3 regions of the Demequina pilifera genome follow, and region 1 is predicted to be linked to each of the others. Evidence: predicted binding sites of a transcription regulator. Region 1 holds the regulator's gene; each other region holds the start of a gene.
What was found. The regulator LexA, encoded in region 1, represses DNA repair genes until DNA is damaged. The targets are predictions, from matches to a motif close to TCGAACANNTGTTCGA.

Region 2: the regulator LexA is predicted to act here: its motif matches at 6,365-6,380, upstream of imuA' (DnaE2-dependent mutagenesis accessory factor ImuA').
Region 3: the regulator LexA is predicted to act here: its motif matches at 6,676-6,691, upstream of ACNI14_RS07825 (Rv2578c family radical SAM protein).

The regions. Positions count from the first base shown of each region.
Region 1 is NZ_JBMDTW010000002.1:13,810-23,458, reverse strand. Features, by position in the region: gene dapF (diaminopimelate epimerase) at 1-605, shown strand, start outside; gene ACNI14_RS02870 (hypothetical protein) at 620-751, shown strand; gene ACNI14_RS02865 (class I SAM-dependent methyltransferase) at 778-1,404, opposite strand; gene hflX (GTPase HflX) at 1,466-2,959, shown strand; gene ACNI14_RS02855 (ATP-dependent DNA helicase) at 3,028-5,055, shown strand; gene ACNI14_RS02850 (hypothetical protein) at 5,134-5,361, shown strand; gene lexA (transcriptional repressor LexA) at 5,419-6,132, opposite strand; gene ACNI14_RS02840 (LysM peptidoglycan-binding domain-containing protein) at 6,316-6,690, shown strand; gene nrdR (transcriptional regulator NrdR) at 6,841-7,299, shown strand; gene ACNI14_RS02830 (DEAD/DEAH box helicase) at 7,307-9,316, opposite strand; gene serA (phosphoglycerate dehydrogenase) at 9,388-9,649, opposite strand, start outside.
Region 2 is NZ_JBMDTW010000004.1:75,290-84,938, reverse strand. Features, by position in the region: tRNA gene ACNI14_RS08210 (tRNA-Leu) at 225-313, opposite strand; gene ACNI14_RS08205 (error-prone DNA polymerase) at 415-3,801, opposite strand; gene ACNI14_RS08200 (Y-family DNA polymerase) at 3,811-5,613, opposite strand; gene imuA' (DnaE2-dependent mutagenesis accessory factor ImuA') at 5,610-6,329, opposite strand; gene ACNI14_RS08190 (TrmH family RNA methyltransferase) at 6,482-7,282, opposite strand; gene ACNI14_RS08185 (SPFH domain-containing protein) at 7,518-8,594, opposite strand; gene ACNI14_RS08180 (NfeD family protein) at 8,597-9,034, opposite strand; gene ACNI14_RS08175 (ABC transporter ATP-binding protein) at 9,185-9,649, opposite strand, start outside.
Region 3 is NZ_JBMDTW010000004.1:1,333-10,981, reverse strand. Features, by position in the region: gene ACNI14_RS07855 (ArsR/SmtB family transcription factor) at 1-345, opposite strand, end outside; gene ACNI14_RS07850 (Nramp family divalent metal transporter) at 407-1,822, opposite strand; gene ACNI14_RS07845 (YnfA family protein) at 1,917-2,246, opposite strand; gene ACNI14_RS07840 (O-acetyl-ADP-ribose deacetylase) at 2,271-2,774, opposite strand; gene ACNI14_RS07835 (phosphodiester glycosidase family protein) at 2,824-3,684, opposite strand; gene ACNI14_RS07830 (cation:proton antiporter) at 3,696-5,435, opposite strand; gene ACNI14_RS07825 (Rv2578c family radical SAM protein) at 5,537-6,667, opposite strand; gene ACNI14_RS07820 (DUF4914 family protein) at 6,895-8,808, shown strand; gene ACNI14_RS07815 (SulP family inorganic anion transporter) at 9,029-9,649, opposite strand, start outside.

The DNA of each region.
Region 1 (9,649 bases):
CGGGCGCCGACCTCACGGGCGGGCTCACGATCGCGACGCGCGGCGGGACTCGCACGCTGACCGCGCTCGAGGACGGGCGCTATGCGGTCGGGATGGGTGAGTTCCGGACCGGCGACGACCCGGGAGGCTTCGATGCCGAGGTCGAGGCGGAGGGCCTCAACCCCCCACGCCCTGCGCTGTCCGTCGACGTCGGCAATCCGCACCACGTGGTCGCTCTCGCCTCGATGGACGAGCTCGAATCGCTGGACCTCACCAAGGCCCCGCGTGTCACGCCCGTGCCGCCCGCCGGCTCGAACGTCGAGTTCGTGGTCACGCGCGGCGGCGAGGTCCGCGACGGGATCGAGCGCGGTCGGGTGCGGATGCGCGTGCACGAGCGCGGATCGGGCGAGACCCGGTCGTGCGGCACCGGTGCGTGCGCGGTCGCGATCGCGGTGAAGACCTGGGCGGGCGACGGATCGCCGGACGTGTGGGACATCGAGGTGCCCGGCGGCGTGGTGACGGTGCGGATTCACGGCAACCGCACGGTTCTCGAGGGCCCCGCGACGCTGGTGGCCGATGGCGAGGTCGACGTCTCGGCGGTGCCGGCGACGGTGGCCGCGGGCTGACCCACGCTCAGCGCATGCACGTAGTCGAGGCGATGGTCGACCCGCAGGATCTCGACCACGCGCTCGCCAAGCGTCCTCAGACGCGCGCGGCGCGCATGACGCGCATCGCCGATGCCGCGTCCAGGGGAGAGGGCGGCTACCCGTAGGTGATGCGATGCGGCCGATGCCGGGGTCAGTGTGCGGGGCGCGTCAGCCTCAGCACGCGAAAGCCCTTGGCGCTTCCGATTTTCTCGATCCCGCCCCACGGCGCGCCCGTGCCGTCCCGCTGGTCCGCGATCCACCGCGCGAGGGAATCGGCACCGAGGTTCTTCTGCACCACGAGCCACGCCTCGCCGCCCGGCGCGAGCCGGGGCAGCCAGGTCGTGAGCAGCGCGTGCAGCGCGTCCTTGCCCACGCGGATGGGCGGGTTCGACCAGATGGCATCGAAGGTCAGGTTCGGGTCGACGTCGCCGGGCTCCACGGCGCGCACCCGATCCGCGACTCCTAGGCGCTCGGCGTTGCGCGCGGCCAGGTCGAGCGCCCGCCGGTTGACGTCCACTGCGGTGACCCGGGCATCGGCCGTGCCCAGCGCCGCTGTGAGGGCGAGCGGGCCCCATCCGCAGCCCAGGTCGAGCACCTCGCCCGCCGGGGCGGGCGGCAGGTGACGCAGCAGCACCTGGGTGCCGGCGTCGATGTGGCCGGGGGAGAAGATGCCACGCGCCGTCTCGACGGTGACGTCGCGGCCGGCGAGCCGCACCTCGAGGAGGCGTCGCTCGGCGGCGGAGGCGGGCTCCGCCGTGAAGTAGTGGTCCTCGCTCACGCATGCGAGCGTACCGCCGCTGGTGGTGCCCGTCGGCGCCCGGTGCGACAATAGAGGGAGTATGAGCGACTCTCACGAAGACGACCACCAGGAACCCGCCCCCTCCCGCGCCGATGCGGTGATTGAGCGGGTGCTTTCGCGCGCCAGCACGGTCCTCGGCAAGGGCGCGACCTCCCGCACCGACTACGACGGAGATCAGTTCGATCGCGAGGACCGCGCGGCTCTGCGCCGCGTCGGCAACCTGTCGACCGAGCTCGAGGACATCACCGAGGTCGAGTACCGCCAGCTGCGCCTCGAGAAGGTGGTCCTGGTGGGGCAGTGGTCGCACGGCACCGCGGCCGAGGCCGAGGTGAGCCTGCAAGAGCTCGCCGCCCTCGCCGAGACGGCGGGCTCCGAGGTGCTCGACGGCGTGCTCCAGCGCCGCCCCAACCCCGACCCCGCCACCTACATCGGCAAGGGCAAGGCGGTCGAGGTCAAGGAGATCGTCGCCTCGGTGGGCGCCGACACCGTGATCGTCAACGACGACCTCGCGCCCAGCCAGCGCCGCGCGCTCGAGGACGTGGTGAAGGTCAAGGTCATCGACCGCACGGCGCTGATCCTCGACATCTTCGCCCAGCACGCCAAGTCGAAAGAGGGCAAGGCGCAGGTCGAGCTGGCTCAGCTCGAGTACCTGCTGCCACGGCTACGTGGTTGGGGTGACTCGATGTCCCGCCAGGCCGGTGGTCAGGTGGGTGGCGCCGCCGCCGGTATGGGTTCGCGCGGACCTGGTGAGACCAAGATCGAGCTCGATCGCCGCCGCATCCACACCCGCATGGCGCAGTTGCGCCGCGAGATCAAGGCGATGGAGCCTGCGCGCAACGTGCGGAGGGACCGCCGCCTCGCGCTGCCGAACGTCGCGATCGTCGGCTACACCAACGCGGGCAAGTCCTCGCTGCTCAACCGCATCACCGGCGCCGGTGCGCTCGTGGAGAACGCGCTGTTCGCCACGCTCGACCCCACTGTCCGCCGGTCGCACACCCCCGACGGGCGCGAGTTCACGGTCTCGGACACGGTCGGGTTCGTGCGCGACCTGCCCCACCAGCTGGTCGCGGCGTTCTCATCGACGCTCGAAGAGGTGGCGCACGCCGACCTGATGCTGCACGTCGTGGACGCCTCCCACCCGGATCCCGAGGGCCAGGTCAGCGCGGTACGCGCGGTGCTCTCGGATGTCCCGGGCGCGGACACCGTCAAGGAGGTGCTGGTCCTCAACAAGGCAGACATCGCGGACCCCGAGACCCTGCTGCGCCTGCGGGCCCGCCCCGAGATCACCATCGAAGTCTCGGCGCTCACCGGTGCCGGCATGTCGGATCTGTTGGATCTCATCGCCGCCGAGCTGCCGCGCCCCGAGGTGCGCATCGACATCGTCGTGCCCTACACGCGCGGGGAGCTCATCCACGAGGCGCACCTGCACGGCGAGGTCATCGAGGAGTCGCACCAGCCCGAGGGGACGCGGCTGATCGCCATGGTCGACGAGTCCCTGGCCGCCCGGCTGCAGGCAGCCGCCCCTGCCGCATGACCGCCGTCCCCTCATCGCCGGCGCATCAGCACCGCGCCGCGTGACAGCCCCGTCGTGAGCGTCCATACATGAGCACCCCCGAGCCCTCGGCTGCGTCGCCGGCGAAGCCCGGCGCGTCAGCTCCCGTAGCCACCGACACCGAGGTCACGCGCCTGCTGGGCACCGCGGTCCAGGCGCTCGGCGGCGTCGAGCGAGAGGGCCAGACGGCGATGGCCGCGGCTGTCGAGCACTCTCTCGACAACGGGTCGCACGCCCTGGTTCAGGCGGGCACCGGCACGGGAAAGTCGCTCGCCTACCTGGTGCCGGCGGTGACGCACGCGGTGCGGGCCAAGAAGCGCATCGTCATCTCGACGGCGACCCTGGCGCTCCAGCGCCAGGTCTTCACCAAGGACCTGCCGCTGGTGCTCGACGCTCTCGAGCCCGAACTGGGGGAGCGCCCCGACGTGGCGCTGTTCAAGGGACGCAGCAACTACCTGTGCGTGCACAAGATGGCGGGCGGCTACGGCGAGCCCGACGAGGACATGCTGCCCATCAACTCGGGCCCCACCAGCGACCTGGGCAAGGAGGTCGCGCGCCTGCACGAATGGGCGGAGGTCACGGACACGGGGGACCGCGACGACCTGGTGCCCGGGGTGTCGCATCGCGCCTGGTCGCAGGTGAGCGTCAGCGGCCGCGAATGCCTCGAGTCCAAGTGCCCCATGCTCGACCAGTGCTTCTCGCAATCGGTGCGCGAGCACGCGGCCAAGTCGAAGGTGGTCGTGACGAACCACGCCGTGCTCGGCGTGCAGGCCGCGAGCCACGACATGCTCGGCGAGCACCACGCGCTGATCGTGGACGAGGCGCACGAGCTGGTGGGGCGCATCACGTCGGCGGCGACCCACGAGCTCACGCTGCAGCGGGTGGACCGCGCGAGCCGCGCCGCGCGGCGCTGCGGCGTCGCGTCCGAGGACCTCGATCGTGCGGCGAGGGCGCTGGACGGGGCGCTCGGCGACTGCGAGCCCGGCCGGCTGCGGCTGGGCCTGCCCGACGAGCTCGCGGACGCCGTGGACCTGCTGCGCGGCGCCGCCCGCGCCGCGATGACCGCGGTGCAGAAGACCACCAAGGACTCGGGCGAGGCTCCGCGCGCGGGCGACAGCGCATCGGCCACCGCCAAGATGGCGACCGCGGCGCTCACCGAGGTGTTCGACGTGTGCGAGGAGCTCCTGGGCGAGCACGGCCGCTACGTGGTGTGGCTGGCCCCGCCGGACGGCGACTACGAGTCCCGGCAGGCGGTGCGGATCGTCGCCGCGCCGCTGGACGTCGCCGGCCTCATCCGGGATAAACTGATTGCCGACAAGTCCTCGATCTTCACGTCGGCGACCCTCGCTCTGGGTGGGAACTTCGACGCCATGGCGCGTCACCTGGGCGTGGACGATCCGACCTCGATGGACGCCGGCAGCCCGTTCGACTACGGCCGGCAGGGCATGCTGTACGTCGCGTCGCACCTGCCGAGGCCCGGGCCCGGAGGCATCTCGGACGAGGCCCTCGACGAGCTCGCGGCTCTCATCGACGCGGCGGGCGGACGCACCCTCGGGCTGTTCTCGTCCCACCGCGCGGGTCAGGCGGCGGCCGAGGCGATGAGGCAGCGGCTGGACGTGCCCGTCATGTACCAGCTCGACGATCAGCTGCCCACGCTGGTCGAGCGGTTCCGCGAGGATCCTCGCGCGTGCCTGTTCGGGTCGACGTCCCTGTGGCAGGGGATCGACGTGCCCGGGCCGACGGCGTCGCTGGTCGTCATCGACCGGATCCCGTTCCCGCGGCCCGACGAGCCGATCTCACAGGCCCGCACCGAGGCCGTGGCGCGGGGCGGCGGGAACGGCTTCATGGCGGTCGCCGCGACGCACGCGGCCCTGCTGCTGGCCCAGGGAGCCGGGCGCCTGATTCGCACGTCCGAGGACCGCGGCGTGGTGGCGGTGCTGGATTCCCGGCTCGCGACGGCCCGCTACGGCGGGTTCCTCGCACGGTCGATGCCGGCGCTGTGGGGCACCACGGACCGCGACACCGTGCTGGACGCGCTGCGACGGCTGGATGCGGCGGCCCGCGACGGCGGCCAGTAGCGCGCCGCGGCCCGTGGGCCGGCCCGGGTGGCCGTACCCTGGGGTCGCAGCACGCAAGGAGACAGAGGTGGAGAAGCCATGACCGACACGACCCCGTCCGAGGAGTTCGTCCGCGGCCAGGAGGCCGAGCGCGAGCGCTTCGCCGAGTACCTCGCGCACTTCGAGGCGGGATCGCGCCGCATGGCCGAGGAGGCCGAGTCGGACGAGTCTCGCGTCTACCAGACCACCATCGCGAACTCGATGAACGCGATGCGCCGCGCGATCAAGGGCGGCTTCCACTGGCAGGACGGCTGGCGCCAGCAATAGCGCCGATGCGCGGGTTCCGGGCCTCCTGCTGTCGCTGAGGGGGTCGGGCGACGGGCGCTAGACGCGCCGCATCACGGACACGACCTTGCCCATGATGCGGGCGTGGGTGCCGTCGATGGGCGTGTAGCTGGGGTTGTGCGGCATGAGCCACACCTGGCCGTCCTGACGGCGGAAGGTCTTGACCGTGGCCTCGTCGTCGAGCAGTGCCGCGACGATGTCGCCGTTGTCGGCGGTGTGCTGGCGGCGCACCACGACCCAGTCGCCGTCGCAGATGGCCGCGTCGATCATGGAGTCGCCGACCACGTTGAGCATGAACAGCTCCCCGTCGCCCGTGAGCTGCTTGGGCAGGGCGAAGACGTCCTCGACCGCCTGATCGGCGAGCACCGGTCCACCGGCGGCGATGCGGCCCACCAGCGGCACCATCGACACGCGCTCGTCCTCCGTCGGGGCTGCGGGGAGGTCGGTGACGACCGTCTCCGTCGACGGCGTGCCGTCGACGTCGGGCAGCACGACCTCGATCGCGCGTGGGCGGTGGGGATCGCGGCGCAGGAATCCCTTGGTCTCGAGGGCGGACAGCTGGTGCTTGACGGACGAGGTGGACGTGAGACCGACCGCCTCGCCGATCTCGCGCATCGACGGTGGGTAGCCACGGGACTCCACGGAGTCCTTGATGGTCTCGAGGATGCGGCGCTGACGGTCGGTGAGTCCGCCCGAGGCTCCGCCCGGGAACTGGTGGATGGTGGCCCCGCTCTCGCCGGTGCGCTCGTCCATGACTCCTCCTCGCGGGCCGAGCCCGTGTCGATGTCAGACCTCGGTGATGAGGTGACACCCATGACGCTAGGCCAACCCAGCACCGAAATCAAACATATGTTCGAGCGTGTCTTGCTTGACGAGACGCCAGGTGCTACAAATAGAACAAGTGTTCGACGAACACGTGTTCGAACGGAGGATGACATGACTGCATATGCGATTTCCGCCCCGGCACCTGCTGGAGTGAGCGTGCGGCGGGTCGTGAGCGTCCGTCCCCTGCCCACTGCAGCCGGCCGTGCACGGCGGACCGTGCTCGCACTGGCGCTCGTGGTGGCCGTGGCGGCACTGGTGGCGCTGCTCGCGCCCCGTGCGTTCGCGGGAGGCGAGGCGTCCGAGACGATCGCCTTCGACACCTACACCGTGGCGCAGGGCGAGACCCTGTGGTCCATCGCCGAGTCCATGACGGGCCCCGGCGAGGACGTGCGCGACACCGTGGGCCAGCTGCAGACGCTGAACGCGATGGGCGACTCGTCGCTGCGCGCGGGCGAGCAGATCTACATCCCCGCTCTCGAAGGCTAGGTCCCCGTCTCCTAGGGCGTCCTCGTCTAGGGCCTCATGAACGAGGTCGCCGCGACCCAGGTCCCCGTCACCGAGGGACCGGGGAACGCTTCTGCGTCAGGGGATCGCGCCGTCGCCGGTGGGCAGCCGCTTCCGTGGGAGAGTAGTGCCATGCACTGCCCCTTCTGCCGCAACCCCGACTCGCGCGTGGTCGACTCGCGCACCTCGGACGACGGTTCCTCGATTCGCCGCCGCCGCGAGTGCCCCAGCTGCGGCAAGCGGTTCTCGACGCTGGAGATCGCCAGCCTCACGGTGCTCAAGCGCAGCGGCGTGGCGGAGCCGTTCAGCCGCGACAAAGTGGTGAACGGCGTGCGCAAGGCCTGCCAGGGGCGGCCGGTGAGCGATGACGACCTCGCGCACCTGGCGCACAAGGTCGAGGAGGCGATTCGGGCATCGGGTCAGGCCGAGATCGACGCGACCGACATCGGCCTCGCGATCCTGCCCCCGCTGCGCGAACTCGACGAGATCGCCTATCTGCGCTTCGCGAGCGTCTACCAGGGATTCGACAGCCTGGACGACTTCGAGGCCGCGATCGCTCGCCTGCGCACCGAGGACGCCGCCGGCTCCTGAGGCTCGCTCAGCCCTTCTTCTTCTTGGGACGCGGCTTGCCGCTGCGCCCGCTGGCCGGAGCGGCCTTGCCCTTCTTTCCTGCCTTCTTTCCCGACGGCTTGGCGTCCGGGCGCCCGGGACGCTGAGTGCCCTCGGGGTCCTGCAGCGCGCGCCTGCGCTCGGCGCGCGGCGCCAGCCGCTCGCCGTCGGGGCGCTGGCCGCCTCCGGACCGTGGGCCGGCCGCACGCGCGGATCGCTCGCCGCTGCCGCTCCCGCGAGCGGACTTGCCGTTGTCCGTGCCTCGGCCAGTCGTTCGGCCGCGCGGCGACGCCCCGCTGCCGCTGCCGCCGTCTTTGTCCTCGCCCTTGAACGGTGCGCGCTCGTCGCGGCTGCGGGCGGGCCTCTCGTCGCGGCTGCGGCTCGGGCGCTCGTCCCGACCACGGCCCGGCCTCTCGTCGCGGCTGCGGCCCGGGCGCTCGTCCCGACCCCGCGTGAACCGCTCGTCCCGGGCGCGGCCCGGCTCCTCGAGCCTCTCGTCGCGCTTGCGCTTTCCGGAGCCTGCGCCGGACTTGCGTGCCCAGGTGTCCCTGCTCTTGGGGGAGCGCTTGGCCCACCCGTCGGGCTTGCGAGCGGGGCGGCCGCCGCCCTCGCCGCGGTCGGTGCGTGTGGCCGCACCGTCGCCGGCTGCGCCAAGGCGCTGCTCGCGTAGGGCGATCTCTCGTTCGCGGGCCTGCAGCTCGCGTTCCCGACGCTCCAGATCCTGACGCGCCTTCGCGCTCTCGTGCTGCGGCGTCGACGAGACCTCCGCGGAGCGCCCACGCGATGGTCGTCTACCGCTCTCGCCGCGAGACGGGCGGGCGGAGCGTGCGCCGCGGTCGGGGCGCGAGTCGCGCTTGCCACCGGCCACGCGGGGCTCCGGCACTGGCACCCCGGAGGGCTCCTGGGCGCCGGTGAGCCGCGACAGCGTGGCGAGCGAGGCGTCGTCGTCGCCCCGCAGCGCGGTGACGGTGGCATCCACGCCCGCGCGGTCCAACAGTGACTCGACCGTCCGTCGCTGGTGCGGCAGCGAGAGAGTGACGACCAGCCCGTCATGGCCGGCCCGGGCGGTGCGTCCCGCGCGGTGCGTGTAGTCCTTATGGTCGGCCGGTGGATCCATCTGCATGACCAGGTCCACATGGTCGACGTGGATGCCGCGGGCGGCGACGTCCGTGGCGACGAGCACCGGGATGGTGCCCGCGCGGAAACCCGTGATCGCGTGGTTGCGCTCGGCCTGTGTCTTGTCGCCGTGCAGGGCGACCGCGGTGACCCCCGCGTCGCGCATCTGTCCGGCGATGCGGTCGCAGCCCAGCTTGGACCGCACGAAGATGATCGTGCGTCCCTCGCGAGCGGCGACCCGGGTGGCGAGCTGATACTTCGCGTGCGGAGGAACGTTCAAAACGATGTGCCGCATGCTCGACGGTTCCTCGCCGCCGGTGACGTCGTGCCGCGCGGGGTCCGTCATGGAGGTGGCGACCAGTCGGTCGACGTCGCCGTCGAGCGTCGCGGAGAAGAACAGTCGCTGAGCGCCGTGCGGCACCCGCTCCAGGATCTCCTCGATCTCGTCCATGAAGCCCATCTGCGCCATGTGGTCGGCCTCGTCCAGCACCACGATCCGGGTCTCCGACAGGTCGGCGTGCCCGCGTCGCACCAGGTCCGCGAGCCTGCCCGGCGTCGCGATCACCAGGTGAACGCCGCGCTCGATGGCGAGGATCTGCTTGGACATCGACAGCCCGCCGGCCACCAAGCGCAGGGACACGTGCATCGAGTGCGCGAACGGCTCGAGCGCGTCGTTGACCTGCATCGCGAGCTCGCGGGTGGGCACCAGCACCACGGCGCGAGGGCGATGCGGCGTGGCGCGTCCCGACTCGGCGAGCTGAGCGATGGCGGGCAGACCGAAGCCCAGCGTCTTGCCCGACCCCGTGCGGGCGCGTCCGAGGACGTCGCGCCCGGCGAGGGCATCGGCGATGGTCGCGGCCTGGATCGGGAAGGCCGTCTCCATCCCCGCGCTCTCGAGCGCGGAGACCAGGGCCTCGGGGAGACCGAGGTCGCGGAAGGGGACGGCGCCGGCGGCTATGAGAGCACCCGCAGCCGCACCGTGCCGGGCATCGCGCCCAGCGCCGCCACGGCATCGTCCGTCAGGCCCGACGCGACGTCGGTCACCACGTAGCCGAGCTCTCCGCGGGTGGCGAGCAGCTGCCCCTCGATGTTGACGTCGTGCTCCGCGAGTTCGCGGTTCACGGCGGCCAGCACACCGGGGATGTTCTCGTGCAGGTGGGCGATGCGGTGCGCGCCCTGCGGAAGCGCGAGCTGAAGGTTCGGGAGGTTGACGCTG
Region 2 (9,649 bases), on a different contig from region 1:
ATTCATGTCACTACTGCTTCTGACGCCATCGACAACCCCACGAAACGCCTGGACATTCCCGGATCGTGATCGTTTCGTGATCGGCGCCGGACCATGAGGCGAGAATCGGTGTTCAGGCGCGTTTATTCTCATTGTGGAGAACGACAAGAATGGGGTGCGGATCCCGTCGGAGCGCTCTCGGCAGGAACGACAAAGGGCCGGAAGCTTGTCGCTTCCGGCCCCGATGGTGTCCGAGAGGGGACTTGAACCCCTACGCCCTAATACGGGCACTAGCACCTCAAGCTAGCGCGTCTGCCATTTCCGCCACCCGGACAGGGTGTCTGAAGTGCCTCATCGGCCCTTCAGCGCGACGGCAATCGTAGCATGGGGCGCACCGCCGGTTGAAACGCTCCCGGACCATGCCGACCGGCGCTGTCACTGGAAGTCCCTGCTCTTGGCGGGCACCTTCAGCGACAGCGGGGAGATGTGCTCGGCGACCATGTTGGTCGCGCCGTCGGCCCTCTCGATGCGCCCACGGATCACCAGCGCCGCGGATCGCCTCGCCACCGCCTGGAAGCGCCGCCACACCCCCACCGAGCAGATGACGTTGAGAAAGCCGGTCTCGTCCTCGAGCGAAATGAAGGTCACCCCCTTGGCCGTGCCGGGGCGCTGACGATGAGTCACGACGCCGGCGACGGTGACCCGCCGCTCCGCCTCGTGTGCGAGCACGCCCGCCACCGTGAGCACGCCCTGCTCCGTCAGCCCGTCGCGCACGAACACCGTGGGGTAGCTGTCGGTCGAGACCCCCGAGGCCCAGACATCGGCGACGGCCTCTTCGACAGCGCTCATGCCCGGCAGCATGGGCGCGGTGACGTCGGTCGAGAGGTCGGGCAGCGTGTCGGGACCCTCGCGCGCCAGCGCGCCGGACGCCCACAGCCCCTCGCGCCGCGTCACGCCCAACGACTCGAGCGCACCGGCGGTCGCGAGCGCCTCCCACTGGGCGGTCGTCAGCCCCTTCTCGGGAGCCAGTCCCGACTCCCCCTTCACTCCCGCGGGCCGCACCCGCACGCGGCGCGCCATGTCCGTCACGGAGACGAAGGGCCCCGCGGCGCGCGCGTCGACGATCGCCTGTGCGGCGTCCTCGCCGAGACCGCGCACGGCCGCCAGTCCCATGCGCACCGCCAGGGTCCGGTCCACGTGCGTCAACACCGACATGTCCTCTCGCGCCTCGTCGGGAGTCGCGAACGCATCGTCGAGCCGCTCGACCCGAGCGAGAACCTCCGAGCGGCTCACGCACGGGCGCAGCACCACCTGTCCGTGCCTGCGGGCATCGGCGGTCAGCGACTGCGGACTGTAGAAGCCCATGGGCTGTGCCGCGAGCAGGCCCGCGTAGAACGCGGCGGGCTTGTGCACCTTGAGCCAGCTCGACGCGTACACCAGGTACGCGAACGAGAACGAGTGCGACTCCGGGAAGCCGAAGTCGGAGAAGGCCTTGAGCTTGTCGAAGATCTGATCGGCGACGTCAGCGGTGATTCCGCGTTCGTGGGCGCCCACCATGAAGCGTGCGCGCAGCGCCTCCATGCGCTCCGGCGACCGCTTGGAGCCCATCGCGCGGCGCAACTGGTCCGCGAGGGCACCGTCGAAGCCGGCGCAGTCCATCGCCATCTGCATCAGCTGCTCCTGAAACAGCGGCACCCCCAGGGTCTTGCCGAGCGACTTCTCCAGCAGCGGGTGGAGGAATGTCACGGGCTCCCGGCCCCGGGCGCGGCTGATGTACGGGTGCACCGACCCGCCCTGGATGGGGCCGGGGCGAATGAGCGCGACCTCGATCACGATGTCGTAGAAGCGGCGCGGCCGCAGCCGCGGCAGGGTCGCCATCTGTGCGCGCGACTCCACTTGGAACACCCCCACGGTGTCCGCGGCGCACAGCAGGTCGTATACCTCCGGGTCCTCTTGAGGGAGCGTATGCAGCCCGATCTCCTGGGATTCGACGTCGCGCACGAACCCGAACGCGTATCGCAGCGCCGAGAGCATGCCCAGCCCCAGCAGGTCGAACTTCACGAGCCCGGCATCGGCGCAGTCGTCCTTGTCCCACTGCAGCACCGTGCGCCCGGGCATGCGCGCCCACTCCACGGGACACACGTCGATGACTGGCCGGTCGCACAGCACCATGCCGCCCGGGTGGATGCCCAGATGTCGCGGCAGCCGCATGAACCGGTCCGCGAGGTCGAGCACCGGCTCCGGGATGTGGTCGAGGTCGTGCGTGGGCGCCGGCTCGGGCCACATCGCGTCGCGCTGCTTGGCGGCCCACTGCTCTTGGCTCTCGACCGGCACGCGCAGCGACCCCCACCGGTCGATGCTCTTGGACCACGCGTCCTGCTGTCCCACGTCGAAGCCGAGCGCCTTCGCGGCGTCGCGCACGGCCGAGCGCGGCCGGTACTGAATCACGTTCGCGACCATCGCGGCGTTGATGCGGCCGAACCTCTGAAAGACGTACTGGATGACCTCCTCGCGGCGATCCGACTCGATGTCCACGTCGATGTCGGGCGGCCCGTCGCGCTCGGGGGCGAGGAACCTCTCGAACAGCAGCCCGTGAGTGACGGCGTCGACCGCGGTCACGCCGAGCGCGAAGCACACGGCAGAATTCGCCGCCGAGCCGCGCCCCTGACACAGGATGTCCTGATCCCGGCAGAAGCTCACGATGTCGTGGACGATCAGGAAGTAGCCGGGGAAGTCGAGCGCCTCGATCACGTTCAACTCGTGCTCGATCTGCCTCCACGCGCCCGGCACCCGCTCGTCGTGAGGAGGTCCGTACCGGGCGTGAGCGCCGCGGAGCACCAGCTCGCGCAGCCACGAGGCCTCGGTGTGCCCCTGCGGCACCGGGTACGGCGGCAGATTGGGCGCCACGAGGTTCAGGTCGAAGGCGCATTCGGCGGCCAGCCGCGCGGCCGTCGTGACGGCCTGGGGATGACGCCGATGCCGGTGCAGCATTTCTGCCGCCGAGCGCAGGTGCCCTCCCGCACTTCCGGGCAGCCATCCGTCCATGTCGTCCAGGGAGGACCGCGCGCGCACCGCCGCGAGCGATCCCGCGAGGTCCGCGTCTCGCGGCCGCGCGTAGTGCGCGTTCGAGGTGGCGACCAGCGGCAGTGAGGCGTCGAAGGCCAAGTCGGCCAGGGCGGCGTTGCGCTCCGAGTCGAAGGGATCGCCGGTGTCCGTGAGCTCGACCGCCACGTTGTCGCGGCCGAACAGCGCCGTCAGCCTGTCGAGCTCCCGGCGCGCCGCGGCGAACCCCGCAGGAGTGACGCCACCGGAGAGCGCATTCGCCCCCGCGACCCCCACCCCGGACAGCGCGCGCCGCACGCTGCCCTTGCGGCAGCCCGTGAGGATCAGGAACTGCCCCGCGCCCGTCTCAGCCAGGTCCTCGAGCGTGTAGCGCGCCAGCCCCTTCTCCCCCGTCGCCAGGTGCGCCATGCCGATCGCGTGCGACAGCCGCGAGTACCCCTCGGGCCCGCGCGCCAACGCGAGCAGGTGGCTGCCGCGCGGGTCGGGCACCCCTGTGGGCGGGTCCAGCACGGGTGGGCCGCCGGGAGTCTCGGGCGCTCCCATGTGCAGCTCCGCGCCGAAGACCGTGGGCAGGTCGATCGCGCGGGCCGCGTTCGCGAACCTCACCGCTCCGTAGAGGCCGTCGTGGTCGGTGATCGCGAGCGCGCTGAGCCCCAGCCGCCCGGCCTCGGCGGCCATCTCCTCGGGGTGGCTGGCTCCGTCCAGGAAGCTGAAGGCGCTGTGGGCGTGCAGCTCCGCATATTCGACACAGTCAGTCATCGGGCACCGTCAGTCATAGACCGCCTCCAGCACCCATTCCCCTGCGGTGAAGGACGCCAGCACCGCCTGACCCGGGCTGCCGTCCGGCCGCCTCAACGCGATCTGCAGGCATGCGCGGCGCGAGGAGTCGGGGGACCACCACCGCTCGACCACGGGCCACGGTCCCGCCCACGCCTCGACCGGCTGCGCCAGCCCCCACGACGGCCCGTCCTCGCCACGGCCCACGTGACCGGAGGAGGGATGACGCCGGGCCGCGGCCGCGCGCTCGTCCCGTGGGTCCACCTGCAGTCGCACCCACGTGGGGGGCGCGCTCATCGCGAGCCGTCGGTCGATCCGCACGGGCGCTCCCCCGGCGTCCAGCACCTGCAGCGGCTCCGGCAGCGGCAGCACGGTCGCGGGCGCGGGGTCGGGAATGCGTCCCGGCCACGGGTGTTCGATGCGGCGAGCGGGCGTGACTTCTTGGCCCCACGGCAGCGCCAGCACCCGGTCCCGCGGGGACCTGCCGCCCTGCTCACGAACGGCGATCACGGCATCGGCCCCCAGCAGCGACTGCACCCGCTCGAGGGTGCGCTGGGCACGCGAGTCCGCGCCCGACACTCCTCCCCACAGATACGCCTGCTCGCTGCCGAGCGGCACCACGTCCTCGGCCGTCAGCCCCAAAGAGGTCAGCGGTGCGGGCTCGGGTCCCGTCGAGGTGTCCGACAGCCACCCCTCGAGCTGCCACCGCACCCGGTCCGTCATGTGCTGGGAGAACGCACCCGAGCGTGAGCCCACGTCGGTGCGCCACACCCGCTCAAGCGCATCCCCCCGCTCGGTGGTCGCCGAGATGCGCACCTTGCCGCATCTGACCCCCGCGTCTCTCAGGGCGGCGTCCAGCTGCTGGGCGATGTGACCGGCGACGAGGGCGAGCTGCTCCACGCGCTCCGCCGGCTCCTCGAAGGCGTAGGAGACGGCGATGTCCTCCTCGGAGCGGCGCAGCACCGGCGGGCGCACGTCCTCCCCACGGCCGATCCGGTGGGCCCACCTCCCCACGGGGCCGAACCGCGCGAGCACATCGCCCGCCGGCAGCGACGTGAAGTCGGACACCGAGGTGAGGCCGAGCCGCACCAGCACCCCCACGAGGTCCTCGACCTGCTCGCGCTGGCGCCGCTCCATGGCAGCCAGCGGCAGCACTCCCACGGGGGCGTCCGCCAGATACTCGCGCGACGTGCCAGGCGGCACCAGTTCGGAGGCGCGCGCAGCGAGGATGGCGGCGAGCAGCCCATCCGCGGCGCCCACGGCGCTCTCGCAGCCCGCGAGTTCCGCAACGGAGCCCACCAGCGCCTCCGCGAGCGCGGCCTCGGAGCCATGAAAGCGGGCGGCGCCGTCGGCCGGGATCATCAGCAGCCCCGGCCGCGAGATCTCCACGCCGGACACCACGTCCTCGGCCGCCGCCGCCACGGTCTCGAACACGCGCGAGTCCCGGCCCTCGTCGTGAGGCAGGATCACCAGGTCGGGGCACGCCCGTTGCGCGAGCCGCTTGCGCATGCCGCGCCTGACGCCCGCCGCCCGTGCCGCCGCCGAGACCGCCATCATGCCGCGGCCGTGCAGCACCGCCGCCGGGACGTCCGCACCGATCCCCGCCTGAGACATCGCGGCGACCACCGGCCAGTCCGGCACCCACAGCACCGCCCTGCGCACCGTCGCCACCGGACCCGACCGCGTCGAATCAGGCTGTGCCGCACCAGGCCGCGCCGAAGCACCCGACCCAGCCCGCGCATCGGCCCGCGGGGCGCCGTCGCCTGCCGCGCGTCGCGACACCATCTCGCTCATGCGACCTCCCCGTTTGTATTGACGCGGTCCACATCTACCCGGGCGCCCGGGCGCGCGAACCGCAGTCCGGGGGCGGCGTCGATGGTGAGGCGCACGCGCCGCAGCGGCCCCTGCCGGCGACCGCCGACCGCGACGGTGAGCTCACGCTCGATGAGCCTGCCGTCGCCCGCGCCCAGCCCGTCCCACGAGGAGCGTTCGACCGTGAGCGTCACGTGCGCGCCCGGCCACTGCCCCGCGGCCACGATCAGCCCGCCGCGCTCCTTGGCGCGCGAGGCCAGCCGGCGGCGATCGGCGTCGGACAGCGCGAGCCGTTCCCCCAGCAGCACCACGTCCATCCCATCCACACAGGCGCCCGCGGCCTGCGCCGCCTGCGCCCCGGGATGAGGAATGAGGGCGAATCTCTCGAGGGCGATGCCGCGCCGGGCCGCCGCCACCACCCCCACGGTGGGCATGCCGATCGCCGCGGTCCAGGACCCGGCCGCCGACGCCTGCGCAGCGAGCATCAGCATCAGCGAGGTGGCTCCCGTCACGGAGATCACCTGGCCGCGACCGAGCCCCTCCGGCAGCAGCGGCTCGAGCTCGGGGGCGAGCGGCAGCGCCGGCCTGTCCTCCGCGGGCCGTCCCGCGCCGATGCGCGCCTCGACGCCCTTGAGCGCCGCACGCGCGCGGCTCAGCCGCTGCTGCTGCGAGGCATCCGGGTCAGTCTCGGTCGACATGGCGCTCCTGCGATCACCGCGAGAAGTCCTCGCGTTCGAACATATGTTCGATTATCGCATTCAACGCCGACATCGGTGCCGCGTCAATCTGAGCTGCTGTCAATCCGGCCGATGCGCGGGCCGGCCTTCTCTCAGCGCTCAGTGCGCGAGGCTCAGGCGGGAGTGCGCAGCGCCCACAGCGCGACGGCCGATGCGGCGGCCACGTTGAGAGAGTCCACTCCCCCGGCCATGGGGATGGTGACGACGGCATCGGCCGCCTGCAGGGCCGCGCGGGACAACCCGTCGCCCTCGGCGCCCATGACGATCGCGACCCGCTCGTGACTCTCCGCCGCGAACTCGTCCAGGCCCACCGCATCGTCCGTGAGGGCGAGCGCCGCGACGGTGAATCCGTGGTCGCGCAGCTGATCCAGCGCGCCGGGCCATTCGTCGGCCCTGGTCCACGGCACCTGAAAGACGGTGCCCATCGACACCTTGACGCTGCGCCGGTACAGCGGGTCCGCGCACGTGGGGGCCACGACGATCGCGTCCGCGCCGATCCCGGCGGCCGAGCGGAAGATCGCGCCCACGTTCGTGTGGTCGACGATCCCCTCGAGCACGACGATGCGGCGGGCGTCGCGGGCGATCTCGTCCAGCGAGGGGAGGGTGGGACGCTCCATCGCGGCGAGGGCGCCGCGGTGCACCTGGTAGCCGGTGACGGACTCCATGACGGACTCGGGGGCGACGTGCACGGGGGCGTCGATGCCGGCGGCCGTCAGGGCGCTCTCGATGCCCGGCAGCCAGCGCTCGCTCGTGAGCACGGACCGCGGCCGATGCCCGGCGGCCAGGGCCCGCTCGATGACCTTGGCGCCCTCGGCCATGTAGAGGCCGCGCTCGGGCTCGATGCGGCGGCGCAGGGCCACGTCGGTCAGTCCCCGGTAGTCGTCGAGACGCGGGTCGGCGGGGTCGGTGATCACGGACCCATTGTGTCCGACACTGAGTGTCCGCCAGGATCACGCGACGGCTCTCGGGCGACACTGACGCTCCACTGGCGCGCTAAGGCGGGGAGCGGGGCGGGACGCGGCCCTCTGTCCGGCACTCATTGTCGCCTCCAGCACAGCAGAGCGCCCTGTCCGGCACCCCACGTCAATGAGTGCCGGACAGGGCGCTCGGACCGCCGCTAGGCGACCATGAGTGCCGGACAGGAGGGGGCTAGTTCTGGCCCTTCTCGGCGTCCGGGTTGAACGGGCGGCCCGAGGTGGTGCCGGCGTCGGTGGCGTCGGACGTGGCGTCCTCGACCTCCTGCTTGGCCAGGCGCAGCGCCTCGGCCGGGTCTGCGAGCGCCGACGTGATCTTGGACTTTCGCTCCGTGCTGCGGTTCGGGTCGCGGGTGAGCGGCTCGGAGGCCTGCTCCTCGCCGAAGGCGGCGGAGATCGACTTGAGCGCGCCGGTGAACTCGGTGGGCACGAACCACACTTTGTTCGACTCGTTCTTGGCGATCTCGGGAAGCATCTGCAGGTACTGGTACGCCAGCAGCTTCGAGTCGGCGTCGCCCTCGTGGATGGCGTCGAAGACCTGAAGGATGGCGCGCGCCTCACCCTCGGCCGTGAGGATCGCGGCCTGCGCGTCACCCTCGGCCTTCAGGATCGCCGACTGCTTCTGCCCCTCGGCGGTGAGGATCTGCGACTGCTTGACGCCCTCGGCCGTGAGGATCGCGGCGCGGCGGTCACGCTCGGCGCGCATCTGCTTCTCCATCGAGTCCTTGACCGAGGCGGGCGGGTCGATCGCCTTGAGCTCGACGCGGCCCACGCGAATGCCCCACTTGCCGGTCGCCTCATCGAGGACCGCACGGAGCTGGCCGTTGATCTGGTCACGGCTGGTCAGCGTCTGCTCGAGGTCCATCGTGCCGATGACGTTACGGATCGTCGTGACCGTGAGCTGCTGCATGCCGACGATGTAGTTGGCGATCTCGTAGACCGCCGCGCGGGCTTCGGTGACCTGGAAGTAGATGACGGTGTCGATCTCGACGACGAGGTTGTCGGAGGTGATGACGGACTGCGGCGGGAAGGACACGACCTGCTCGCGCATGTCGACCTTCTGGCGCACCTTGTCGATGAAGGGCACGAGCAGGTGCATGCCGGCCTGCATGGTGCGCGAATAGCGGCCGAGCCGCTCGACCACACGGGTCTCCGCCTGCGGGACGATCTGGATCGCACGGGCGATCGCCGAGATGACGAACACCGCGAGGACGATCGCCGCGATGGCGATCGCGATCTGGACTGGTTCCATGTCTACTTCTCCTCCTCGGGGGCGACGATGGCCGTCGCTCCTCTGATCTCGAGCACGACGACCTCGGCCCCCTCGGGGATCACGGGCGCATCGTCCCTGGTTCTCGCGGACCACACCTCTCCGGCCAGCTTGACGCGGCCGGTGAACTCGGTGATCTCGTCAAGGGTGCGCCCTGCGGCGCCCGCGAGGGCGGCAGCGTTGGTCTCGATGACGGAGCCCCTCGCACGGATGGACTTGAGCAGGTAGGGCCTGAGCGAGAACAGCAGCAGCGCGGACACCGCGCATGCGATGATCACGCACACCCACCACGGCAGACCCAGCAACGCCGCTGCGCCACCCGCGATCGCTCCGCCCGCGAGCATCGCGAAGGTCAGGTCAAGCGTGAAGACCTCGACGATGCCCAGCACCATCGCTCCTACGAACCACCACAGAGAATCCACGGCTCACCTCCTGATTGCGAAGGTAACAGGGACGGCTCGCACGCGGGATCGTCCTCCGGGATGAAATCCGCCGGCACAGAGATCGTTCGTGAGGACGGTCGATCGCAGCGTGCGGTTCAACCGCACCGGCCGTTCCACCGCACGGCCGGTTCAACCCCGTCGTGCGGTCCAGCGTCCTTCGTATGCGTGCAGGCGCACCGGCATGCCGTACGCCTCGGTGAGGTTCGCGGACGACAGCGTGTCTCGCAGCGGACCGCTCGCGACCACGGCGCCGTCGCGCAGCAGCATCGCGTGCGTGAAGTTCGTGGGAATCTCCTCGACGTGGTGCGTGACCATCACCATCGCGGGCGATCGGCGGTCCCCCGCGAGCTCCGACAGCGCGGCCAGCAGCTCCTCGCGGCCGGCCAGGTCGAGGCCCGCCGCCGGCTCGTCGAGCAGCAGCAGCTCGGGGTCGGTCATGAGCGCGCGGCCGATCTGCACGCGCTTGCGCTCGCCCTCGGACAGCGTCCAGAACTCGCGTTCCGCGAAGCCGCTCATACCGAAGGCCGCGAGCAGCGCATCGGCCCGCTCCTCGTCGATCGGGTCGTACTCCTCGCGCCAGCGACCCGTGACGCC
Region 3 (9,649 bases), on a different contig from region 1:
CGCGCCCGCCGGCGAGGGGCCGTCATCTTCCCCGCGCGGCGCGACGACGTCGTACAGCCGCAGCAGCAGCGCCGTCACGTGGTCGCCCGCGAGCGCGTAGACCACCGTGGTGCCGTCGCGCCGGGCGGCGACCAGTCCCGCGTCCTTGAGCACCTGCAGGTGGGCCGAGGCGGTGGTGAGCTTGACGCCCGCGAGGTCGGCGAGATCGCCCACGCTCCGGTCCGCCTGCGCCAGCAGCTCCAGCATCGACACACGCGTGCCGTGCGCGAGGCCCTTGCCCACCCGCGCGACGGCGTCGAGGGAGTCGGCCTTGGTGCGGGCATCGGCCTTATTCCATAAATCCATGGAATACACGATAGCGCGCGGCACGCGGCCGCGCCAGCGGATCGGCCGCCTCTGGCTCCGCTCAGCCGCCCATCGCGGTGATCACGATCAGCGCCACGTTCAATGCGACGATCGCGGCCACCACCACCCAGCCGACCACGCGCAGCGGCAGCCCCGAGGCGTGCTCGCCCATCACCGAGCGGTCGCTCGTGAGCCGCACCAGCGGGATGAGTGCGAACGGGATGCCCAGGCTCAGCACCACCTGGCTCAGCACCAGCGCCCACGTGGGGTCGACTCCCATGGCGATCACCACGAGGGCGGGCACGAGGGTGATGAGCCGGCGCGTCAGGAGGGGGATGCGCCGGTGCAGCAGCCCGCCCATGATGACCGCGCCCGCGTACGCCCCCACCGAGGTCGCGGCGAGGCCGGACGCCAGCAGCCCCACCGCGAACACCACGCCGATGATGGGGCCGAGGTTGGCCTCGATGGCGGCGTGAGCGCCCGCGATCGTGTCCGTCCCGCCGACTCCGCGCAGCGATGCGGCCGCGAGCAGCAGCATCGCGATGTTCACCGATCCCGCGATCACCAGGGACCACAGCACGTCGAGCTTCGTGGCGCGCAGCAGCACCGGCAACCGCGACCGCGATGCACCGGCCCCCGCCTCGTTGGCGCGAGAGACGGCCGCGGCCCGGTGGGCGCGCACCTCAGCCGGCACCGTGGGCTCAACGAGCTCCGTGGCCTCGATCAGCCCTCGGGGCTCCGCCTTGGCGGCAACCTCGGCCGCGTCCCTCTGCCCTGGCAGATGGCGGTCGCGCGCGAGCGCGGAGTGCAGGTAGATCGCGTGCGGCATCACCGTCGCACCGAGCATCGACGCGGCGAGCAGGACGGTGCCCGAATCCCCGAATCGCGGCACCAGCCCGCCCGCGGTCTCAGCCCAGTCCACCGGGGACACGAACAGGCCCGCGAGGAAGCCCACGGCGATGATCGCGAGAAAGCCGATGATCACGAACTCGAACGGCCGCTGGCCCTTGCGGGAGTGAACAGCGAGCAGGAGCATCGACACCGCGCCGGTGATGAGGCCTCCCCACACCAGCGGCAGCCCGAACAGCAGGTTGAGGGCGATCGCTCCCCCGATCACCTCGGCGAGGTCGGTGGCGGCCGCGACCACCTCCGCCTGCCCCCAGTACGGCAGGCGGCTGCGGGTGCCCAGTCGTGCGCCCAGCAGCTCCGGCAGCGACCTGCCGGTGACCAGGCCGAGCTTGGCGCTCAGGTACTGAATGAGCACCGCCATCGCGTTGGACACCACCAGCACCCACACCAGCAGGTAGCCGTACTCGGCCCCCGCCGTGAGATTCGCCGCCACGTTGCCGGGGTCCACGTATGCCACGGCGGCCACGAATGCGGGGCCGAGCAGCATCCACAGGCGATGCTCGGGACGGCGCCCCGCACCGCCTGCGGGCGCCGCCGCGGCGGGCGTCGCAGGACGAGGTTTCGGCATGCCGAACAATCTAACACCGAGACTTCGGCACTCCGAACTTGCGAGAAGAGACGAGGCCGGTCCGGCGATCGAGGCGCCGATCGTCGGGGCGCGGTCAGCGGGGCGCGAGCATCATGATCCCCGCGCCGATCAGGCACAGGGACGCGCCGGTCCAGTCCCACACGTCGGGCTTGAACCGGTCCACCACGATTCCCCACGCGAGGGACCCCGCCACGAAGATGCCGCCGTACGCCGCGAGGATGCGCCCAAAGTGGGGGTCGGGCTGGAAGGTCGCGATCACGCCATACAGCGCCAGCGACACCACACCGAGCCCGACGAACACCGCGCCCCTGTGCTCGCGCAGCCCCTGCCACACGAGCCACGCGCCGCCGATCTCGGCGATCGCGGCCGCGACGAATAGCAGGATCACCCGGGCGACGTGCATGGCCGCGACGCTATCAGCGACCCTCTAGTTCACGAGTTCTCGGTACAGCGCGTACTCGTAGTCCGAGTAGGTGCAGAACGTCACGGCGCTGATCGACGGGTGATCCTGGACCGCCTCGCGCACGGTCGACACCGCCACCTCGGCCGCGCGGTCCTGGGGGAAGCCGTAGGTTCCGGTGGCGATGCACGGGAAGGCGATGGTCGCCAGGCCGTGGCCCGCCGCGAGCGCTATCGAGTTCCGGTAGCACTCGGCGAGCACCTCGGCCTCGCCATGACCGCCGCCCCTCCAGAACGGACCCACCGTGTGGATGACGTGCGTCGCGGGCAGCTGGTAGCCGCCCGTCATCTTCGCCTCTCCGGGTTCGCAACCGCCGAGCTCGCGGCACTCTTCGTGAAGCCCCCTGCCGGCCGCGCGGTGGATCGCGCCGTCCACTCCCCCGCCGCCGAGCAGGGTCTCGTTCGCCGCGTTGACGATCGTGTCGACGGCCAGCGTCGTGATGTCGTCCTGGATCACTGAGAGCTCGGTCATGCCCCTAGTGTCGCCCGGTTTCCGCGGTAATGCAGGCTCGACCCCCCGGTCACGGGGCGGGTCGTGCGGTGATGATCCCCGCGTAAGGGCCGGACAGCGCGCCCGGCTCCGCCATGCCCGCGACCCACAGGTCGGAGATCTGACCGTCCAGGTAGAGCGCGTCATCGATGCCCAGCGCGTCGCGGAACAGGGTCGCGAAGTCCCACAGGTTCGTCAGCCCCCACGACATCGCGAGCGTGACCGTGGTGCCGCCGGGACTCACGCCCACCCCCGATCGCAGGGCCAGGTTGTCCGAGCCCTCGCGGAACTCGGGGTGGACCTCCGAGTCGAGCACCAGCGCCGGCCCCGACTGGGTGGCATGGAGCACGCCGGCCGGCTCGTACGCGGTGCTGTCCACCACCGTCGCCGTGCCGTCCTCGAGCACCGCGAACACCGCGTTGGGCATGAGGTGGAAGTTGCCGCCGCCGTCCGAGAGGTTCAGTCCCACCAGCTCCTCGCCGTCGCTCACCAGCAGCCCTCCGGGCTCGACCTCGGGCGTGAAGATGCCCGCGTTGGTGGCGACCGCGACGGCCGGGTCGGCGTCGATGACGTCCGCGAGCATGGTGCCGCCCGGCTCCCAGTCCACGCGCACGTCCCATTCGTCCAGGGGCAAAGTCACCACCAGGTAGTCGCGACCGGCATGCTCGACCATCTCGGCATCCACCACGTCGGCGCCAGCGGCCGATGCGCCCGTCGGTTCTCCCCCCGGCGTCGGCTCGGGTGCGGGCAGGGTGGCAGCGGGCTCCGGGTCGGCGGTGACCGTGACGCGCGGGGTCGAGGGCGGATCGGCCGCGCACGCCGCGATCGCGAGCGCCGTCAGCGCCGCGGTGCAGCATGCCGCGGCCAGCCGCGGGAGCGAGGAGGCAGCCACGCGCCGGCCGCTCACAGCTCGAGCCGTATCTGCTCGGCATCCAGTTGCGCGAGGGCGGCGGCCAGCGCGGCCGAGCTGAAGGCGCCCAGCGCGCGCACATCGAGCAGCGCCTCGCGCTCCGCCTCGATGACGGCGATCCGGTGATCGCGGTCCTCGTCCTCCGCGGTGGCCTCGGCGGACAGGGGGAAGCCGCGATCATCGGTGGGGCTGACGGTCTCGGGATCGGCACGGTCGCTCTGCTCGGCCTCCCGCCGGTCCTGTGATCGCTCCCGGGTCTCGCGCAGGTGCTGACGCTCGTCCTCGACGGCCGCGTCCAGCACCTCCCGCAGCCCAGCGGACTCGACGGCGAGCTCCTCGGGGGTCGCCGCGCGGGCGGGCTTCAGCAGGCGCAGCATCCACGTCATGGTCCCGCCCTGAATCACCAGCGAGCCGATCGCGACGAGATAGGCGATCAGCACCAGCAGCGAGCGGCCCGGGGTGTCGAAGGGCAGTGTCTGGGCCGCGGCGACGGTGACGACGCCGCGCATGCCGGCCCACACCATGACGCCGCCCTCGCGCGGGCCCAGGGGCGAACGGAGCAGGAACCCGTGGTCCGCACCGGTCCGGGCGATGCGCCGCTTGACCTCCTCGACGCGCGACTGGTGCGGGATCGCGGGATTGGCGCGTCGCACCAGCCGGGACACGTGGTGCGCCGCGCGGGCGGCGGGGCCGGGCTGCTCCAAGGCCTTGCGCAGGCGCGGCCGCATTCGCTGCGACCGCCGAGCGGCGTGGCGCTGAATCACCAGCAGCGGCGCCACGAAAGCCGCACGCGTGACGAGCGCCGCCACCAGCACCAGGCCCGCCGCGCCGAACGCGAACAGCACGCCCAGGTCGTCCTGGCTCACATCCTCGATGGTCCGGAGCAGCTCGAGCCCCAGAATCAGGTAGATCGCCCCTTCGAGCATGAGCTCCGCGGTGTGCCAGTTCTGCTGATGAGAGCGGCGCACCTGCGGGGAGAGCCGGCGCGCCGCGCCGTTGCCGCTCACCAGGCCCGCGACCACGGCCGCCACCAGGCCAGAGGCGCCGACCGCATCGGCCGGCAGCGAGGCGAGGAACGGCACCGCGAACGAGAACACCGTGGCGGCGTTCACGTCCGTCATCCGCGATCGCACCCACAGGCTGACCCGGCCGACGATCCAGCCGATCACCACCGCGACCACCATGGAGACCACGAAGTCGACGGCGACGGTCCACAGGCTCACGGCCGATGCAGTGGCGGCCACGGCGGCTCGCAGCAGCACGAGGGCGGCGGCGTCGTTGAAGAGGCTCTCCCCATCGAGCAGCGCGACCAGGCGCGGCGACACCCCCTGTCGCTTGACGATCGCCGTCGCCACCGCATCGGTGGGGCTGACGATCGCGCCGAGCGCGAAGGCCCACGGCCACGACAGGGCGGGGAACATCCAGTAGAAGACCACGCCCATCAGCACGGTCGTGACGATGGTGAGAGCGACCGACAGGGCGCCGATGGACCGGAAGTCGCGCCTGAAGTCCGTGGCCGGCACGGACACCCCCGCGGCGTACAGCAGCGGCGGCAGCACCCCGGCGAGGATCAGCTGCGGGTCGACGGAGATCTCCGGGCCGAAAGGCACCAGGCTCGCGCCCACCCCGAGCGCCACCAGCACCAGCGGGGACGCGACCCCCAGGCGCGGGCTGAGGACCGTGGCGAAGGCGATCGCGACGAGCGCGATGACGCCGATCACGAGGAGGTCCACGCGCCCATCGTAGGCAACGCGGGCGGGGCTGAACTGCGACCGGGCGCGGCGCTGGTGCCCCGTCGCGGGCACGCCGGCGGGCTCGGCGCCGTCGCCGCCGCTCAGAACAGCGTGGGCTCCGACTGCAGTTCGGCGAGGTTGGCGCGGGCGCCCGTCGCGAGCCCACCGGGAGAGTTCGCGGTGCGGCGCCACTCGCCCTGGTCGTCCCGCGCATCGACGCGGCGCGCCGGCGCCGTGTCCACCGAGGTCGAGCCCATGGACCCGGTGTTGGGGTCCTCCGGCGCGCGCTCGAGCCCGTGCGCCTCGATCAGCGGCTTGATGCGGGCCGCGAGCCAGCGACGATACTCCTTGGGTGCGTAGGCGCCGTCGCCGTACAGCTCGCGATAGCGCGGCGTGAGATCCGGCCGGTGCGTGTTGAGCCACCGCGCGTACCACTCCTTGACGCCGGGACGCAGGTGGAGGGCCGTGTAGGTGACCGACGTCGCACCCGCGGCCTTGATGCGGGCCAGGGCGCCGTCCAGGTGCTCCTCGGAGTCGGTGAGGAACGGCAGGATCGGCATCATGAACACCGCGACGTCGAAGCCGGCCTCAGCCGCCGCGGCGACGGTCGCGAGCCGCGCCTTCGTGGTGGGGGTGCCGGGCTCCATGGACTGCTGGAGCTCGTCGTCGGCGATCGCGATGGACAGCGCGAGGTCGACGGGGACCTGGGTCGCCGCCTGGGCAAGGCGGGGCAGGTCGCGGCGCAGCAGCGAGCCCTTGGTGAGGATGGACAGCGGAGTGCCGGACTCGGCGAGCGCGTCGATGATTCCGGGCATGAGCTTGTAGCGGCCCTCGGCGCGCTGGTACGGGTCCGTGTTGGTGCCGAGCGCCACGTGCTCGCGGGTCCAGGACTTCTTGGCGAGGTCCGCCCTCAGCGCCTCGACGATGTTGATCTTGACGATCAGCTGGCTGTCGAAGTCCTTGCCCTCGTCGAGTTCGAGGTACTTGTGGCTGGGGCGCGCGAAGCAGTACACGCAGGCGTGGGAGCAGCCGCGGTACGGGTTGATGGTCCACGTGAACGGGACCGCGCTAGAGCGCCCCACCTTGTTGAGCGCGCTCTTGGCGAGCACCTCGTGGAAGACCATCCCCTCGAACTCGGGGGTGCGGACCGAGCGCACGAGGTTGCCCATGCGCGCCAGACCCGGCAGCGCATCGGCGCTCTCCGTCGTAACCGCTTGGCCTTCCCATCGCATGGCCCCATTCGAACACGCGTTCGAGTCGCGGTCAAAGACCCGGCCGCGCGCGTGTCGCGCGGGCACGCCGAGCCTCCCCCGCATCGGCCCCTCACCATGACCGCCGGGACGAAGGTCCCTTGACCCAGCCTTGACGAAAGCCATACTCATGGGAGGCGACCCCGCGCCGAGATCACCCGCACCGTGACACCGAGCCGCTGCACGACCGACCCCCGCGAGGAGCCACCATGACCACCACCACGACCGCCACCGACCTGAGCGGCGTCGCCCTCGCTCCCGACGTTCGCCGCGTGCTCGACGCCGCCCCCTCCGTGACCGTGCCCGCGACGCGCGCGGAGCTGTACGCCCTCGCCCTCGGCCCCGACGGCGGGCCGGAGTTCTCGGTGGACTACGACGTGGACGGGGAGACCATCACGGAGGCGACCGTGACCCGGTGCCGCAACGGGCTGGCGGTCAACTACCCCGAGGACTACATGCGCCGGCGCGACCCGCAGTGCATGGTGATCGCGGACTGGCGCCCCACGGACAAGACGCGCTTCGTGGACCGGTTCGGTCACGGCTTCTCCGACACGCGCGCCGACACCCTCGCGTGGCTCGCGCGCCAGGACCTGGTGGTGGTGCCGTTCAAGGCCGGCGGCCCGGTCTACGGCTCGCCCTCGCTCGCGATCGTGCCCGCGAACTCCGCGTTCTTCGCGCTGGCCCTCGTGGACCTGCAGGGATGGGTGACGCTCGACGAGCTGGGACCCTTCGAGCCGCGCTCGATCCTGTACGTCGCTCCCCCGTTCCGTCACAGCCACTTCGAGGGCCGCCAGGTGGTGGTGCACGATCGCTCGGAGACGCTGCACGAGATCTTCGCCTACAACCTGTACCCGGGGCCGAGCGCCAAGAAGGGCGTGTTCTCCGTGCTGCTGGACATCGGCGAGGCGGAGGGGTGGATCACCGCCCATGCCTCGTCCGTCCGGGTCACGACGCCGTACGACAACGACACGGTGGTGATGCACGAGGGCGCCTCTGGCGGCGGCAAGTCGGAGATGTGCCAGGACCTGCGGCGCGAGGACGACGGCCGGATCCTGCTGGGCGCGAATGTCGTCACGGAGGAGCCGTACTACATCACGCTGTCCGAGACCTCGGACCTGTCCCCCGTCACCGACGACATGACGCTGTGCCACCCCGCCGTCCAGGACGGCAGCGGCCGCATGGTGGTCGCGGACGCGGAGGACGGGTGGTTCGTGCGCGTGGACAACCTGCGCACCTACGGCGAGGACCCGCACCTCGAGCGCGCCGTCATCCACCCGGACGCGCCGCTGGTGTTCTTCAACATCCACGGCGTGGCCGACGCGACGGTGCTGCCGTGGGAGCACACGCTCGACTCGACGGGAAAGCCGTGCCCCAACCCCCGCGTGGTGATCCCCCGACGGATGATCGAGGACATCGTCGACGTGCCGCAGCCGGTGGACGTACGCACCTTCGGCGTGCGCATGCCCGCGTGCACGCGCGACGCCCCGAGCTACGGGATCATGGGCCTGGCCCACTTCGTGCCGCCCGCCGTCGCGTGGCTGTGGCGGCTCGTGGCCCCGCGCGGAGACAAGAATCCGTCGATCGGCGAGGCGGCCGATGCGCTCGACCGGCTCGAGCATGGCGGCATGGTCTCAGAGGGCGTGGGTTCGTACTGGCCGTTCTCGACCGGCACCAAGGTGGCGGCCGCGAACCTGCTGCTCGACCAGCTCCTCACGTACGACCGCACCCGCTACGTGCTGACACCCAACCAGCACGTGGGGGCATACCGGGTGGGGTTCTCCGCCGAATGGCTCACGCGGGAGTGGCTGGCGCGCAAGGGCGGCGGGCGCATGCGCGCCGAACAGCTGGAGCCCGCGCGGTGCGCGCTGTTCGGCTACAGCCCCAAGCAGATCACCCTGGACGGGCAGCCCGTGCGGCGCACGCTGCTGCGGCCCGAGATGCAGTCGCAGGTGGGGCTCGAGGCGTACGACGAGGGCTGCCGGATCCTCACCGGCTTCTTCAAGTCGGAGCTCGCCCAGTTCCTCACGCCCGACCTGTCGGACCTGGGGCGGCGCATCATCGACACGTGCCTCGCGGACGGCACGGTGGAGGACTACGAGGCCCTCACCCCCACGTACCTGTAGCCGAGCGCGCGGGTGGGCGCGGGCGTAGCCTCAAAGCATGGCCGATGCGCGTGCCCGCGGCAGTCCCGACGTCAGGGTCGCGACCATTCAGGACGCGACGGTGCTGGCGCGCATGCTGTGGGACTTCAACACCGAGTTCCACTGACCGCTCGCCCCGAACGCACACGGCACGGCGCGGACGGTGACCGTCCGCGCCGTGCCGTTGCTGCAGGGGGTGTGGCTAGTGGCCGCCGCCCAGGTTCCCGGCGAGTAGGTCCAGACGGGTCTGGGTGTCCTCGTTGGCCCCGACGATCGTGACGGACTTGCCCTTCTTGGCGTACTTGTGGCGCACTGCGTCGAGGGCCGCGACGGTCGACGCGTCCCACACGTGCGCCCCGGAGATGTCGATGACGATCTCGTGCGGGTCGCCCGAATAGTCGAACTGGTAGATCAGGTCGTTCGACGAGGCGAAGAACAGCTCTCCCTCGACCGCGTAGACGCGCTGGTCGTCCTCGTCGGACGCGTCCAGCCGGGTCACCGTGGTGAGGTGAGCGATGCGGCGGGCGAACAGCACCATCGCGGTGAGCACGCCCACGCCCACGCCGATCGCGAGGTTGTGGGTCCACACGGTCACGACGACGGTCGCGATCATCACGGCGGTCTCGGACTTGGGCATCATCTTGAGCGTGCTGGGGTGCACCGAGTGCCAGTCGAACGTGCCGACCGCGACCATGATCATCACGGCGACCAGCGCAGCCATCGGGATGGTGGCCACGATGTCGCCCAGCCCCACCACCAGGATCAGCAGGAACACCCCGGCCAAGAAGGTCGAGATGCGGGTGCGAGCGCCGGAGGCCTTCAC